3 regions of the Phenylobacterium composti DSM 19425 genome follow, and region 2 is predicted to be linked to each of the others. Evidence: predicted binding sites of a transcription regulator. Region 2 holds the regulator's gene; each other region holds the start of a gene.
The links. Region 2 encodes LexA, which represses DNA repair genes until DNA is damaged. Its sites were predicted from a motif close to ATGTTCNCNANNTGTTCT; they were not measured.

Region 1 (5,373 bases), on a different contig from region 2:
GACGTCATGGCGACCCGGACCGAAGCACCGACGAACCCCGCCGAGCTGCTCACCCAGCGCGAGCGCGAATGCTTGCGCCTTGTCGACCAGCACCTGAGCTCGAAACAGATCGCCCGCGAGCTCGGGATGTCGAAGACCTCGGTGGACACCTATTGCGACCGGGCGCGCCGCAAGCTGGGCGTCACCGACCGCTACGAGGCCGCGCGCCTGCTCCGCCGCCTCGATCCGCAGGCTGTCCTGATCGTGTCAGGACAGGACGCGATCAGGACAGACAACCCCGACGAGCCCTGGCTGGATGACCCCGCAACCAACGGGGGAGCCCATGGGCGACTGGCAGAAATTCGACAACCGCGCAGTGATCGGACGAGCGCTCCGCCTGCGTCGGGAGATCGACGACTTCGAGGCGAGGTGGCCCGCCTTGGCCAACCGGGAAGAGACCCTACCGGCCTTTTCCTGGACCCAGCTGGAACGGCAACTCGTCGACCTGTCGGCGACGCCCGCCCAGGCGGACATGGCGCGGCACCTGGTTTCAGCCACCCGGAAGCTGGCCCCGTTCAAGCCGCCGGAGATGGTGCTCCGGGAAATCCTGTGTCTGACCTGGGTTCTCCTGGACGAGAACTTCCGGCCCGACACCGATCAGGACCTGGCGTCAATGAGCTAGGCCCGCTTGCGCGGCTGGGCGTCATCGTGGCTGTGGCGATCATCACGGCCCTCGCTTTCGGGGGCATGCTGGCCGGTCTCCACGCGCTGCAAGGTCTTGCCGCGACCTTAACCTAACGCCTGAACGGCGCAGAAACCGTCAATCCGAAAACCATAGAACGCGCCACCGAACGTGGCGTGAGGGAGAGAGCTCATGCTCAAGCAACGTCGTATGGCCGCCGAGCAGATCGCTGGGGCCCTGTTTGAAGCCGAAGCCGCCATCGACGCGGCCCTGGCCAAGACCGCCCAACTCACCGGCGTGATGCCGTCCCTGCGCAAGATGGCCGGCGCCTCGGCGCTGGTCGGCCAGGACGCGGTTGAACGCGCCAGCCAGGCGATCATGGCCCTCGCCGAGGCCCGCCGCGCCATCGTCGAGACCCACAAGGAGCTCAGCGTGGCGCAGACCCAGGTCGGCCTGGGCGCCGTGGCCCTGGGCGATGGTCAGGACAAGCCGGCGCCGGGCATGTCGCTCACCGAGCAGGGCGGCCGTCGCCTGCGCGAGGTTCGCGCCGCCTGACGACCGTTCCGCAGGTCGGCAGTTCCTGTATCCTGGGCCCTCGGTCGGATCCGAGGGCCCTCCTTGTTTTCGCAGTTCTTTTCGCCAGCGCACCTGCCGTGGACCCTCGCCACGCTCGGGGTGTACGCCCTGGCCATGCGGCGGGGCGGGCCGGACGAGCGCATCTGCGCCCACGCTGTGCTGATCGGCTGGCTGCTGACCAAGCTGGCCGCCCGCTACCAGGGGCTTGAGCCTGAGCTGGGCGTGCTGGTGGTCGACCTCGGGGCGCTTGCGGTCTTCATCTGGGTGGGGCTGCGGTCGGCGCGCTACTGGCCGCTGTTCGCCGCCGGCTTCCATCTGCTGGCGGTGGTGACCCATCTGGCGCGGCTGGTGGATCCCACCGTGGGCGGCTGGGCCTACCTCACGGCCGGGATCATCTGGGGCTATCTCCTGCTGTTCTCCATCGCCTACGGCGCCTGGACGGCGCCGCGCTTCGCCGATCAGGCCAGCGCCCCGACCCCGGCGGGCGCCACGCGGCGATAGATCAGCGCCTCGGCCACATGCACCCGGCGCACGGCGTCGGCGCCTTCCAGATCGGCGATGGTGCGGGCGAGCCGCAGGGTCCGCGTCCAGCCCCGGGCGGACAGGCCGCCGGCTTCGGCCGCCCGGCTCAGCAGGGCGTGGGCCGCCTCGTCCAGGCCCGCCGCGGCCTGCAGGAAGTCGCCGTCCGCCTGGGCGTTGAGCGCCGGCCCGCCCAGGCGCCCGGCCCGTTCGGTCTGCAGCCCCCGGGCGACCGCCACCCGGGCGGCGGCCTCAGTGGTGCCCTCCGACGGCGGCGGCAAGGCCAGGTCGGCCGGAGTCACCGGCGGAACCTCCACCTGAAGGTCGATGCGGTCCATCAGCGGGCCTGAGATGCGGCCCTGGTAGTCCGTCTGGCAGCGGGGCGCGCGGCCGCAGGCGCCGCGGCCCGGGCCGCCGACGCCGCAGCGGCACGGGTTCATGGCGGCCACCAGCTGGAAGCGGGCGGGATAGCGGATGTGCGCGTTCGCCCGAGCCACCACCACCTCGCCGGTCTCCAGCGGCTGGCGCAGGCTGTCGAGGGCCTGGGCGCCAAACTCGGGCAGCTCGTCCAGGAACAGCACCCCGTTGTGGGCGAGACTGACTTCCCCGGGCTTGGCCTTGAGGCCGCCGCCGGTGAGCGCGGCCATGCTGGCCGAGTGATGCGGGCTGCGGAACGGCCGGGCGCGGGTGAGCCGGCCCTTGGCGATCAGGCCCGCCACCGAATGGATCATCGAGGTCTCGAGCAGTTCCTCGCTGGTCAGGGACGGCAAGAGGCCGGGCAGGCGGGCGGCCATCATCGACTTGCCCGAGCCTGGAGGACCCGAGAACAAAAGGTTGTGGCCGCCGGCGGCGGCGATCTCGAGCGCCCGCTTGGCGTTCTCCTGTCCCTTCACGTCGCGCAGGTCCGGGATGCGCTCGTCGTCCGCCATGGGCCCGGGCTTCGGCGGCGACAGCATCTGGGTTCCGCGGAAGTGGTTCACCAGGGCGACCAGCGACGGGGCGGCGAGGACGCGGGTCTCGCCCGCCCAGGCCGCCTCGGGCCCACAGGCTTCGGGGCAGATCAGCCCGAGGCCCATGCCGCCCGCGGCCACTGCCGCCGGCAGGGCGCCCGCCACCGGCGTGATCCGTCCGTCGAGCGACAGTTCGCCCATGGCCGCCCAGCCTTCCAGGGCGTCGGGGGGAAGGATCCCCATGCCGGCCATCACCGCCAGGGCGATCGGCAGGTCGTAGTGGCTGCCCATCTTCGGAAGGTCGGCGGGGGCGAGGTTGGCGACGATCCGGCGGCCCGGCATGGCGAGGCCCATGCCGGTGAAGGCGGCGATCACCCGCTCGCGGCTCTCGGCCACGGCCTTATCGCCCAGGCCCACGACGACGAAGGCGAACGAGCCGGCGGTGAACTGCACCTGGACGTCGACGCGCACGGCCTCCACGCCCGAGAACGCCAGGGTCACCACCCGCGCCGCCATCCGACCCCCCGAAATTTGCGGAATTCAGATCAACTTATCCACAAATCGAGCACGAAGCTCGGGCCGGATCAAGAACATATAAAGAACTTTTAGAGAAAGTGAGACGACTCCGTAACTTGGGAAAATCTTCTCAGCTATCGCCCGAGGCCGTCAGGCGGCGCGGATCGCCTCGATGCGGGTCCACATCACCTCGGTGGCGTCGATCCCGGTGAAGCGCTTCAGGGCCACGGCGCCGGTGGGCGAGGTGACGTTGATCTCGGTGAGGTAGTCGCCGATCACATCGATGCCCACGAACAGCAGGCCGCGGGCCTTCAGCTCGGGCCCGATGGCGGCGCAGATTTCGCGGTCCCGGGCGGTGAGGTCCACCGGCTGTGGCGCGCCGCCCACGGCCATGTTGGAGCGGATCTGGCCCTTCGGCGGCAAGCGGTTGATGGCCCCGACCGGCTCGCCGTCCACCAGCAGGATGCGCTTGTCGCCCTGGGTCACCGACGGCAGGAACTTCTGCACGATCACCGGCTCTCGGCCGATCTGGGCGTGCAGCTCCAGCATGGCGTCGATGTTGGGATCGTCCTGCAGGTGGCGGGTGACGCCCGAGCCGCCGCGGCCGTTCAGCGGCTTCATGACGATGTCGCCGTGGCGGGCGCGGAAGTCGTAGATCGCCTCGCGGTCCTGGGTGATCAGAGTCGGGGGCTGCAGGTCCGGGAACCGGGTGACGAAGAGCTTCTCCGGAGCGTTGCGCACCTCGCGGGGGTCGTTGACCACCAGCACCTGCGGGTGGATCGCCTCCAGGAAGAAGGTCGTGTCGATGTAGTGCATGTCGAACGGCGGGTCCTGGCGGAGCAGCACCACGTCGAACTCCGTAAGCTCGGCTCGCCGCCACGGCCCGAGCGTGGCGTGGCCGCCCGCCACCCGCTGCACCTGCACGTCGCGACCGCGGGCGAACACCCGGCCGTCCTCCATGGCCAGCTTGTCGGTGGTGTAGACGAAGAGCGAGTGCCCCCTGGCCTGGGCCGTCTCCATCATCAGGAAGGTCGTGTCGCCCTCGATGTTCACGCCTTCGATGGGGTCCATCTGGACCGCGACTTTCAGGGACATGCGCTTCCTCGGGCTGAACGGCTCAGGCCTGAGGACATAGGCCCGAAGCTCGCCGGGCGCTAGCGTCGGACGATGGCCTCGCGGGGCAGGGTGTCGGCGCGCACCCCGACCAGCACCAGCTTGCCGCCCTGGGTGACGATGACGGCGTCGTCTCCCTCCTGGCGCAACTCCCAGGCGACACCGGGCTCCACCAGGACCCGGTCGCCCTCGGCGACCGAGAAGTCCAGCACCCGGTCGGTTCCCACCCCGTCGCGGGTGACGAAGGTGTCCGGACCAGGGCCGCCCCGCAGGATGTCGTCGCCGCGGTCGCCGCTGATCCAGTCGGCGCCGGCCCCGCCGTCGACGGTGTCGTCGCCGGCCCCCGCGCGGATGATGTCGGCGCCGTCCCCGCCCTCGATCACATCGTCTCCGGCCCGGCCCGGGATGAATTCGCCGCGCCGGCCGCCCACCAGGACGTCGGGCCCCGGGCCGCCGCTCAAGGTGGGCATCGGCCCCTTGGCTTGCGGCCGGGCCACCTGGTCCTTGGCCGCCACCCGATGCGGGCGCGCCAGGGCCGCTTCGATCCGCTCATGCGCCTCGGGGCTGGCGGGCGGCGCTGGGTTCAGCACCAGGGGCAGGCCGTTCTCCACCACCTCGGTGATGACTACGTCTGGCCGGAAGCGTTCGATCAGGTCCTCGCGCCAGGGGCCGTCCTGATTGTGGGCGAGAACGATGCGGCTGAAGTGGCCGTAGAAGAACGGCAGGACGGCGTTGGAGAACGAGTCCATGGTCATCAGCAGTACGGGCTTGCCCGCCTGGCCGGTCTCGACCACCCGCGGCGCCGTCCAGTCCTTGACCGGCGTCAGCCACTCCACCGTCAGGGTGTTTTCGACGCGGGGATCGTCGAACTCGGGGTAGTCCACCCCCACGAAGCTCGCCACGCCGAGCATCAGCGCCAGGTTGCGCGGCTTGTTGGGGTCGTGCTCGCGGACCTCCACGAAGTCTTCGAGCGGCCGCGGCCCCTCGGCGACGCCCAAAGCCTTCAGCCGCCGCATCACCGCTGCGTAGCCGTAGTAG
Region 2 (5,373 bases):
GATGCGGTGCTGCTGTCTCCAGGGCCCTGCACCCCCAATGAGGCGGGCATCTGCCTTCCGCTGCTGGCCGCCGCGCCGGACGACCTGCCGATCTTCGGCGTCTGCCTGGGCCACCAGTCCATCGGCCAGGCGTTCGGCGGCGCGGTGGTCCGCGCCAAGGTGCTGATGCATGGCAAGACCAGCCCGATCCACCACAACGGCAAGGGCGTGTTCGCCGGCCTGAAGAACCCCTTCACGGCGACCCGCTACCACAGCCTCTCGGTTCGTGAGGCCGACCTGCCTGCTGACCTGGAGGTCACCGCCTGGACCGACGACGGCGAGATCATGGGCGTGCAGCACAAGACGCGGCCGATTTTTGGCGTGCAGTTCCACCCAGAATCCATCGCCACCGAATGTGGCCATGAACTGCTCGGCAACTTCCTCGACATCGCCGGCGTGAAGCGGCCCGCACGGTCCCTGGCCCAAGCCTGAGCGCCGTTCATGTCCGACGCCTTCAAGCCGCTCCTTTCGCGCCTGGCCGACGGCGCGACCCTGTCCGACGCCGACGCCGACACCTTCTTCTCGGCCTGCCTGCGCGGCGAGCCGACGCCGGCCCAGGTGGGCGCGGCCCTCACCGCCATGCGGATGCGGGGTGAGACCCTGGGGGAGATCGCGGCCTGCGCCCGCGCCATGCGCCGGGCCGCCGTACGTCTTGAGCCCGGTTTTCCCACCATCGACGTGTGCGGGACCGGGGGCGATGGCCTCCACACCCTGAACATCTCCACGGCGGTCGGCTTCGTGGCGGCGGGCGGCGGGCTGAAGGTGGCCAAGCACGGCAACCGCGCCATGTCGTCCAAGTCGGGCACCGCCGACGTGCTCACCGAGCTTGGCGTCAACATCGCCGCGTCCACCGAGGCCCAGTTGAAGGCGCTGGAGACGGCGGGCATCTGCTTCCTGTTCGCCCCGGCCCATCACAGCGCCATGCGCCACGTCTCGCCGATCCGGGCCGAACTGGGCTTCCGCACCATCTTCAATCTCCTGGGGCCCCTCACCAACCCGGCTGGCGCCCAGCGGCAGGTGATTGGCGTCTATGCCGAGCGCTGGGTGAAGCCGCTGGCCGAAGCCCTGAGGCTTTTGGGTTCCGAACGGGCCTGGGTCGTCCACGGGTCGGGCCTGGATGAGATGACCACCACGGGCGAGACCTCCGTCGCCGAACTGCGCGACGGCAAGGTGCGGCTGTTCACCGTGACCCCCGAGGCGGTGGGCCTGCGCCGGGCCGCCCTCGCCGACATCACCGGCGGCGCCCCCGCCGAGAACGCCTCTGCCCTGCGGCGTCTGCTGGCGGGTGAACATGGGGCCTATCGGGACATCGTGGCGCTCAACGCTGCGGCGGCCTTCCTCGTGGCCGACAAGGTCGAGACCCTGCGCGAAGGCGTCGAACTCGCCGGCCAGGTCATCGACGACGGACGCGCCCAGGCGGCGCTGGACAAGCTGGTGGAGATCACCGCGGCATGAGCGACATCCTGGCCCGGATCGCCGCCTACAAGCGTGAGGATGTGGCCGCCCGCAAGGCCGCGCGTCCCGTCATCGAGCCGGCCGCCTCTCCGCCGCGGGGCTTCCGCGACGCCCTGGCGCAACGCCACGCTCCCGGCCGCCTGGCGCTGATCGCCGAGATCAAGAAGGCATCGCCGTCCAAGGGCCTGATCCGGGAGGACTTCGACCCGTCCGCCCTGGCCCGCGCCTACGAGGCCGGCGGCGCGGCCTGCCTCTCGGTCCTTACCGACGAACCCAGCTTCCAAGGCAAGGACGCCTATCTCGTGGCCGCGCGCGAGGCGGTCGCCCTACCCTGCATCCGTAAGGACTTCCTGGTGGATCCCTGGCAGGTGACGGAATCCCGCGACCTCGGAGCCGACGCCATCCTGGTGATCCTGGCCATGGTCGACGACGCCCTGGCCGCCGATCTGATGGCCGAAGCCCGGCGGCTGGGCATGGACGCCCTGGTCGAGGTGCATGACGAGGCCGAGATGGACCGCGCCGGCAAGCTTGGCGCTGATCTGGTGGGTGTAAACAACCGCGACCTGCGCACCTTCACGGTGGATCTCGCCACCACCGAACGCCTGGCACGGCTCGCCCCGCCCGAAGCCCTGCTGGTGACCGAGAGCGGCATCTTCACCGCCGCCGACGCCGCGCGCCTTGAGCGCTCCGGCGCTCGGGCCATGCTGGTGGGTGAAAGCCTGATGAGACAAGCCGACGTCACGACGGCGACGCGCGAACTGCTGGGCTGAGTCGGTTTTCGTACTTGGCCGGGAATGATTTTCCCTGATTTTTCAGGGGGAACCGTCGTAACTTGACATTAACTGGGAACATCTACAGAACAAACGCAACGTTTGCGCTTTGTTCCAGAGGTCGCCCTAGATGCTCACCCGCAAGCAGCATGAACTGCTTATGTTCATTCATGAGCGGATCAAGGAGACCGGGGTCTCGCCGTCCTTCGACGAGATGAAGGAAGCCCTGGATCTGGCGTCCAAGTCCGGCATTCACCGCCTGATCACCGCCCTGGAAGAGCGTGGTTTCCTGCGCCGTCTGCCACACCGCGCCCGGGCCCTGGAAGTGGTCCGCCTGCCCCAGCAGGCCACGGCCGCCGCCCCGCCCAAGGGCCGCGCCCCGTTCAAGCCGCAACTGGTCGACGCCGGCAAGGACATGCCGGTGGCCGCCAACGACACGCGCGAACTCCCGATCCTCGGCAAGATCGCGGCCGGGACGCCGATCGAGGCCATTCAGCAGGAACGCGATCGCCTGCCGGTGCCCGAGGCCATGCTCGGCGCGGGTGAGCATTTCGTCCTCGAGATCCAGGGCGATTCCATGATCAACGCCGGCATCCTCGACGGCGACTTCGTGGTGATCCGCCGGACCGACAGCGCCAACTCGGGCGACATCGTCGTGGCTCTGGTGAATGGCGAGGAAGCCACCCTCAAGCGGCTGCGCAAGAAAGGCGCCTCCATCGCCCTCGAGGCCGCCAACCCGGCCTATGAGACCCGCATCTTTGGCCCCGACCAAGTGTCGGTGCAGGGCCGCCTCGTGGGCCTGATCCGGCGCTACCACTAAGTCGCCGCCGGCCGGCGGCGGGCCCTATCGGGGATCGAAGCCCCAGGTCCACGGTCGCCGGCCGCGCAGATCGCTGGCCCAGACGATCCGCCAGCCGCCGTCGGCCTGCCGGTAGAGTTCGGCCGAACCTCCGGCGCGGAAGTCCGCCCCCGTGAACACGACCGCCGCCGCGCAGCGCTCGGGCCGCAGGTCGTTGCGCACAACCACTACCTCGGCGTCGGCGCAGAGGTCGTCCAGCCGCCCGGCCCGAAGCGGACGCCGAAGGTTCCAGGCCGCCGCCAGCCGCACAGGCGCCCCCAGCCCCGGCGCGCAGCTCCAGCGATCACAGTCGAAGCGGATGTCGCGCTCGGCTTCGCTCGCCAGGGGCTCGAGGCCGCGCCGGCGCGCCCAGAGCTCGGCCCCGAACAGCTTCACGTCTGGCCGCAGCAGCACCGCCTGGCGTCCCTCCCGCACCGCCACGGCCGCACCATCGGCGCTGATCCAGACGTCAGGCGTCGGCGGACGAGGAACCCACAGCACGGACAGGGCTAGCGGCAGGCCGACCCAGCGTAGCGGCCCGCGCCAGAGGCAGATGGCGAGGATGCCCAGGAACGCCGCCGGCAGCGTCCAGGCCGGCGCGCTGGCGACCAGCGACTGAGCCATGGGCGCGGCGGCCGCCGTCGCCGCTACGCGGTTCATCAGATCGATGGCGAAGCCGGCCACCTCCAGGGGCGCGCGTCCAAACCCCAGGGGCGACAGGGCCGCGCCGATCGCCAGCGCCGGCATCAGGAGAAACGACGAGATCGGCGCCACCGCCAGATTGGCCAGCAAGCCCCAGGTCGAGACGCGGTTGAAGTGCTGGATCGCGAACGGCCCCGTGGCGAGCCCCGCCACGAAACTCACCGCCAGACTGGCCGCAACCCAGGTCGCCGCCGCCTGGGGCCCGCGGATCCACCAGGGCGCGGAGATCTCGCGAACGGGTTGCGGCCAGGCCTCGGCCAGGGCGACGAGCGCGGCCGTGGCTGCGAACGACATCTGGAAGCCGGGCTCGGTGACGGCCTCGGGCTGGGCTAGAAGAACGCCCATAGCGGCCAGGGCCAGCGCATGAAGACTGATCGCCTGGCGATCCACGAGAATGGCCGCAAAGGCGACCGACGCGGTGATCGCCGCCCGTTCCGCGGGCGGCGGCGCGCCTGACAGCACCAGATAGCCGCCCACGGCGGCCAGGCCCACGATGGCCGCCAGCTTCTTGCCCGACACCCGCAGCGCCAGCCACGGCCAGGCCGCCACAGCCACCCGCGCCGCGGCGAAGGCGAAGCCTCCCACGATGGCCATGTGCAGCCCGCTGATGGAGACGATGTGGGCCAGGCCCGAGGCGCGCAGGTTTTCCACTTGCTCGCGCGGGATATAGGCCTCGTGGCCGGTAGTCATGGCTGCGGCGAGGCCGCCGGTCCGCGGCCCCAGGGTCGACACGATCCGTTCGGTCAGGGCCCAGCGCGCGGCGTTGATTCCCATGGTCAGGCGCAGCCGCCAGGGCGCAAGCGCCGCCGGCGTCCAGGCCTGCGGCGGGCGCAGCGCCAGGCCCACACCGCCCACGCTCTCGAAAAAGGCGTCCCGGGCGAAATCGTAAGCCCCGGGACTGGCGGGCGGCGGCGGCGGGTTGAGGATGGCCAGGACCTGGATCGCCTCGCCCGGGCGCGGCAGGGGCGTTCCTGGCCGCAGGGTGATCCGCACCCGGATCGGGGTCGCCTCCGGGCTGAGATCTCCGACCCGGACCGGGGCGACCAAAAGCCGCTGGCCGCCCTGCCCCGGCGAGGCTACGTCCACCACCCAGCCTTCGACCATGTGAGGCCTTGCCGCCGCATCGGGCGGCGTCGCCATGACCGGGGCCGCGACGCTTTGCGTCCGGAACTTGGCCACGCCAAACCCACCCAGGGCGAAAGCCGCCAGGGCCAGGGCCGCGACCATGGCTCGCCCTCCGGTCCCGCGCCGGGACGCCAGGAGCAGCGCCAGGGCGGCCGCCATCATCGCCCAGGCCAGCCACATCTGTGGCTCGCGTAGCAGGCCGAAGTAGGTCGCGCAACCGGCTCCGAAGGCGACCGGGGTCCAGAGCGTCCAGCGATCGGCCTGGGCCTCGACCTGATTCCGAACCCAGTTCAGCGCCCGCCGCGGACTGGCCCCTGAGGGAATCGACGTGCTAAGAGGCGCCGCTCCGGCGTCCGCGCCCCCCTCCCCAACCCCCTCGAGTTCTATGGCAGACCGCCCCGTCCGCACCCGCATCGCCCCTTCGCCGACCGGCATGATGCACAT
Region 3 (5,373 bases), on a different contig from region 2:
TGGTCAGAAGGTGCGAGCCGCCGTCGATGGCGATGGTCTGGCCGTTCACATAGGCCGACAGGGGATGCAGCAGATAGACGGCGAGGTTCGCCAGTTCGCGCATCTCGCCGTTTCGGCCCAGGGGGATCATCGGGTCCTTGTCCTCGGCCATGGCGCCGCCGCTGGGATTGAGGCGGGCGCTCATGCCTTCGGTGGGGAAGGGGCCGGGGGCGATGGCGTTGAAGCGCACGCCGCGGTTGCCCCACTCCACCGCCAGGGACTGGGTCATGACGTTGAGCCCGGCCTTGGACATGGCGCTGGGGACGGTGAAGGGGCCGCCGTGCCAGACCCAGGTGGTGAGGATCGAGACCACCGAGGCCGGCTTGCCCTCGGCCAGCCAGCGCTTGCCGGCGTCGAGGGTGACGAAGAACGAGCCGCGGAAGACGATGTTGGCGATGGCGTCGAAGCCCTTGGGCGTCAGGTCCTCGGTGCGGCTGATGAAGTTGCCCGCGGCGTTGTTGACGAGGCCCGTGAGCGCTCCGCCGTCGGCCCAGATCTCGTCCATGGCCTCGTGAATCGCCTCGGGCACGCGGATGTCGCAGGCGCGGCCCACGCAGCGGCCGCCGCTCGCCCCGTGCAGCTCGGTGAGCTCGCGCGCCGTCTCCTCGATGACATTGCCCCGCCGGCCCCAGATGTAGACGTCCGCGCCCAGCATCAGGCAGGCCTCGGCCATCACCTTGCCCAGGCCCGTGCCGCCGCCGGTGATCAGCACCCGCTGGCCCTTCATCAGGCCGGGCCGGAACATCAGGTCCTCGGGCGTGAAATGGGTCATCGGCGGCCTCCCCTGGGTTCTTGTTGGAGAGGTAGTGGGCCGCCCTGACGCGGCGTCGGTCAATCCCGCGCGGAAACCGTCGCGAAGGCGTCCGCCGGCGCGCGTCCGCCCTCGATCTCCGCCACCGCCCGGACGATGCGTTCCAGGACCGGGCCCCACTGGCCGTCCGGCCCCTGGCGGAACAGCCGCGCCGAGCCGTACCAGGGCAGGGTCTCGCCGCTCGCGCCGTAGCGCCATTCCGGCGTCTTCGGGATCATCACCAGGGCGGGTCGGCCCAGGGCGCCGGCAAGGTGGACGAGAGCTGTCTGGACGGTGACCACCAGATCGAGGGCCGTGACCAGTCCGGCCAGGGCCGAGAAGTCGTCGATCTCGGCCGGGCCGAAGGCGCGGACGGGCGTGGGCAGGCCGGCGTTGACCGTGGCGATTTCCTCGCGCGGGTCGCCGTACTGCAGGCTCACCAGTTCTCGGCCGGGGGCGGAGAGGGCGCGGGCTAGGCGCTCCAGGGGCATGGACCGGGCCGAGGCGCCCGTGCGCGCCAGGCCGCCGCGCCAGGAGATGCCGATCCGCAGGGGCGCAGGGCCCGCGTCGCCCGCGGCAAGGCGCTCGCGCCAGGCCGCGGCGGCGTCGGCCGGGGGCCGCAGATAGGACCTGCCGGGAAAGTCCTCGCGGCGGCGGCGCCAGGCGTGGGCCAGGCTCCCCAGGGAGACGATCCGGTCGAAGGCTCCGCCCCGCAGGCTCCGAGCGGCCTCGGGGTCCAGGCAGGCGATCTGCGGGAAGCTGGCCGAGAACAGGCCCACAAGGCGCGGCTCGCACACCAGGGCGACCTCCCGGGCCACGGCGGCGAGATCGGGCAGGATGCTGGCGAACATGATCTCGTCGCCCACGCCCTGTTCGGCCACCACCAGCACCCGGCGACCGGCCAGGTCCTCGGGCGTCGGGGCGATGGTCAGGCGCGGGATGAGGGGCGCCGGGACCTGGCCGCGGGCCCGGGCCGTGAAGAGCGGGGTCGCCCAGCGGTGTTCGTAGTCGGCCCAGCCGCCCTCGAAGTCGCCGAGAGGGAGGCGCGCGTGGGCCCGGCGGTAGCGCGCCAGGCTGCTGTCCGGATGGGCGGCGACGGCGGCGTCCAGGGCCGTCACGGCTTCGGCGTGGCGCCCGAGGGCGGTGAGCGTCATGCCCAGGTTGCAGAGGCTGTCGTGATGGGCGGGGCGGACCTTCAGCGCCTGGCGGAAGGCCTCGAGGGCCTCGTCGTAGCGCCGCTGGGCGTGGCGGGCGACGCCCAGATGGTTGAGGGCGCCCACGTCTCCGGGATGCAGGCGCAGGGCCCCCAGGGCGGCTTCGGCGGCCTCCTCGTGGCGGGACAGTTCGTTCAGGGCCTGGGCGCGGTTGGCGTGGGCCACCGCGAGGTCGGGCCTCAGGGCCAACGCCTTGTCGTAATCGTCCAGGGCCTCGGCGTGCCGCTCCAGGCGGCCCAGGGCCACGCCGCGATTGAGGTGATTCTCAGCCCGCTCCGACTGCAAGGCCACGGCCTCATCGAAGGCGGCGAGGGCCTCGGCGGAACGGCCGAGGTCGAGGCGCAGCTGGCCCAGCATGGCCCAGGCGGCGGCGTCCTTGGGGGCGGTCGCCAGCAGGCGTTCGAGCGCCGCGGCCGCCTCGGCCAGCCGACCAGCGCGGGCGAGGGCGATGGCCTGGGCGCGGGGTTCCGTCGCGGTCAAGGCCAGGGCTCCGGCGTGAAGTCCGGATCCACCCGCCTGATGAACTCCATGGCCGCGGCCGGGGCGCGGACCTTCCCCTCGTGAATGACAAAGGCGTAGACGTCCCGGGGCTCCTCGGGCGGCCCCGTGCGGTCCAGGGGGCGGAAGTCGCCGGGCACGCCGCCGGCCGCATAGGCGCGGAACCGCTCGACCCAGAGGTCGAGGTCGGCCGCCTCGTACCCGGTGGGAATTTCGTCACTGGCGGAGATCAGGCGCAGGTAGACGACGTCGGCGGTCACGTCCGGAATGAAGGGGTACTTCTCGGTCTCGGCGTTGCAGATCGCCACATTGCGGTCCCGGCAGAGGCCGACGAACTTCGGATCGGCAAAGGAGGCGTTGCGCACCTCCACCACATGCCGGAGCGGCAGGCCGTCGAGCTCGCGCGGCAGAAGGTCGAGCCAGGCGGCGAACTCGTCGTGGTCGAAGATCTTGGTCGGGGCGAACTGCCACAGGATCGGCCCCAGGCGGTCGCCCAGTTCGGTCAGGCCCTGGCCCAGGAAAATGTCCATGGAGCTCTTGCCCTCGGACAGCACCTTTCGGTTGGTGCAGAAGCGGCTGGCCTTCACGGCGAACTTGAAGCCCTCGGGCGTGGCCGCGCGCCACCTGGCCCAGCTGTCGGGCTTGAAGGTGGAATAGTAGGTGCCGTTGATCTCGATGGCGGTGAGCCGCCGCGAGGCATAGGCCAGTTCGTCGGCGTGTTTCAGGCCCTTGGGATAGAACACCCCGCGCCAGGGCTCGAAGGTCCAGCCCCCGATGCCGCAGCGGATCTTGCCCTGGCCGGCCATGTGCGCCTCCCGTTGGTCGCGTTCTAGCTAGTCGGGAATAGCGGCGTTCTCAAGATGTTCCTGAGGCGCTCGTCCTGGCGGGCAAAGGGTGGGGACGAGGCGGCTGAGGGGCGGCGCGCAACGCGCGCCGCCCGCCGGTGGCCTTACTTGCGCTGCGACTTGGTCTCGTCGCGGGCGGCCTTGAATTCGGCCCCGTCCTTCCACTCCGGCCAGCGGGTGGAGTTCGCGAGCTCGGCGCCCAGGTCGTAGAAGACGCTGATCTCCTGAACGGCGCCGGACATGTCCCAGTTCGGATCGAATTCGTCGGCCGGCTGGTGGTACTTGTCCTTGGTATAGGCCTCGGCGGCGGCCTTGCCGGCTTCCACGCCGCCCTTCTCCAGGTTCTGGCCCGCGCCGAACGAGATGGCCGGCACGCCACGCTTGGCGAAGGGGAAGTGGTCCGAGCGGAAGAAGCTGCCCGCCTGCGGGTTCGGATCGGGGGTGAAGGTCATGCCGTACTTGGCGGCGACCTTGATCATGTCGTCCTGCAGGGTGAGCGGAGCGTCGCCGGACATGGTGATGTCCTTGGCCCGGCCCAGCAGGTTGACCCCGTCCATGTTCAGCACGCCCACGGTGGTGGCGAGCGGATAGAGCGGGTTGTCGGCGTAGTATTCCGAGCCCAGCAGACCCTTCTCCTCGGCGGTCACCGCCAGGAACATCACCGAGCGGTCCGGCTTCGGCCCCGCGGCGAAGACGCGGGCCAGCTCAAGCAGGGCCGCGGTGCCCGAGGCGTTGTCCAGGGCGCCGTTGTAGATCTTGTCGCCACGGGCGTCGGGGAGGCCGATGCCCAGGTGGTCCCAGTGGGCGCTGTAGATCACCCGCTCGTCGGGCCGCTTGGCGCCCGGCACGACTGCCACGACGTTCTTGGAGACGACCTTCTGGGCGTCGATCTCATAGTCGGTAGAGAAGGTGACGCCCTTCAGCTCCACCGGCTTGAAGTCGCGGGTCTGGGCCTGCTTCTTCAGGGTCTCGAAATCGAAGCCGGCCGCCTTCAGCAGGGCCGCGGCGTTGTCGCGCTGGATCCAGCCTTCCAGAGGCGCGTGGGCCTCGGACGGGTTCTTGCGGATGACGTCGAAGATCTCGTTGGTGTTGGAGTTCTTGACGGTGGCCCAGCCGTAGGAGGCGGGGGCGGTCTCGTGGATCACCAGGAAGCCCACGGCGCCCTGGCGGGCGGCTTCCTCGAACTTGTAGGTCCAGCGGCCATAGTAGGTCATGGCCTTGCCGCCGAAGTCGCCTTCGCCGGTCTCGAAGTCGGGGTCGTTGACGAGGACCAGGGCGATCTTGCCCTTCAGGTCCATGCCCTTGAAGTCGTCCCAGTTCCGCTCGGGGGCCTTCACGCCATAGCCGGCGAAGACGATCGGCACGTCCTTCAGGGTCAGGCGGTCGATGCCCGTCTGGGCGGCGCGGATGGCGATCTGCTCGCCCTGGGTCCAGGTCTCGGTCTTGCCGGCGACGTTCACCGAGACGTGGACCGGGCCCTTGGTGGCGAAGCGGGCCAGGGGCACGTCCTGGGTCCAGGCGCGCGTGCCGTCGGGCTGCAGGTCGCCGGCCGGCTGCACGCCCGCCGCCTTCAGCTGCTGGACGAGGTAGGCGATGGTCTTCTCCTCGCCCGCCGTGGCCGGGGCGCGGCCCTCGAACTCGTCGGTGGAGAGGACGCGAATGTCTTCCTTCATGCGCGCGCCATCGAGGGCGGGCGCGGCGAGGGCGGCGGTCGCGAACACGGACGCGGCGGCCGCGCAGAGCAGGAGTTTCTTCAAGTGACGCACTCGGTCTGTGGTTGAGCTGGGGCGACCTAATCCCGCCTTGGCGCGAAAAGCTAGGCCTCGGATTGTCGCCGGGCGATGAAGGCGGCGATTCCGTCGAGCATCACCTGGAGCCCCGCCTCGAAGCGCTGACGCGGGTCGGTGAGGCGGCCGCCATGCTCCCGCCAGGCGACGGTGAGGCGGGTCAGGTGCGGGAAGCGCCTGGGATCGAGCTGCTCCTGCAG

Region 1: a site for LexA is predicted at 3,294-3,311, ahead of BO64_RS03610 (YifB family Mg chelatase-like AAA ATPase). Genes of this name have one in related genera too.
Region 3: a site for LexA is predicted at 3,391-3,408, ahead of BO64_RS10900 (DUF72 domain-containing protein). Genes of this name have one in related genera too.

The regions. Positions count from the first base shown of each region.
Region 1 covers NZ_JCANTT010000011.1:128,539-133,911, forward strand. The annotation lists partial or broken gene BO64_RS03590 (response regulator transcription factor) at 7-198, shown strand; gene BO64_RS03595 (hypothetical protein) at 296-661, shown strand; gene BO64_RS03600 (hypothetical protein) at 854-1,216, shown strand; gene BO64_RS03605 (hypothetical protein) at 1,280-1,738, shown strand; gene BO64_RS03610 (YifB family Mg chelatase-like AAA ATPase) at 1,696-3,222, opposite strand; gene gshB (glutathione synthase) at 3,373-4,317, opposite strand; gene BO64_RS03620 (alginate O-acetyltransferase AlgX-related protein) at 4,377-5,373, opposite strand, start outside.
Region 2 covers NZ_JCANTT010000019.1:26,963-32,335, reverse strand. The annotation lists gene BO64_RS14690 (anthranilate synthase component II) at 1-471, shown strand, start outside; gene trpD (anthranilate phosphoribosyltransferase) at 481-1,494, shown strand; gene trpC (indole-3-glycerol phosphate synthase TrpC) at 1,491-2,264, shown strand; gene lexA (transcriptional repressor LexA) at 2,395-3,084, shown strand; gene BO64_RS14670 (ComEC/Rec2 family competence protein) at 3,109-5,109, opposite strand; gene gltX (glutamate--tRNA ligase) at 5,315-5,373, shown strand, end outside.
Region 3 covers NZ_JCANTT010000015.1:110,208-115,580, reverse strand. The annotation lists gene BO64_RS10910 (SDR family oxidoreductase) at 1-811, opposite strand, end outside; gene BO64_RS10905 (tetratricopeptide repeat protein) at 871-2,523, opposite strand; gene BO64_RS10900 (DUF72 domain-containing protein) at 2,520-3,347, opposite strand; gene BO64_RS10895 (M28 family metallopeptidase) at 3,491-5,143, opposite strand; gene BO64_RS10890 (TetR/AcrR family transcriptional regulator C-terminal domain-containing protein) at 5,203-5,373, opposite strand, start outside.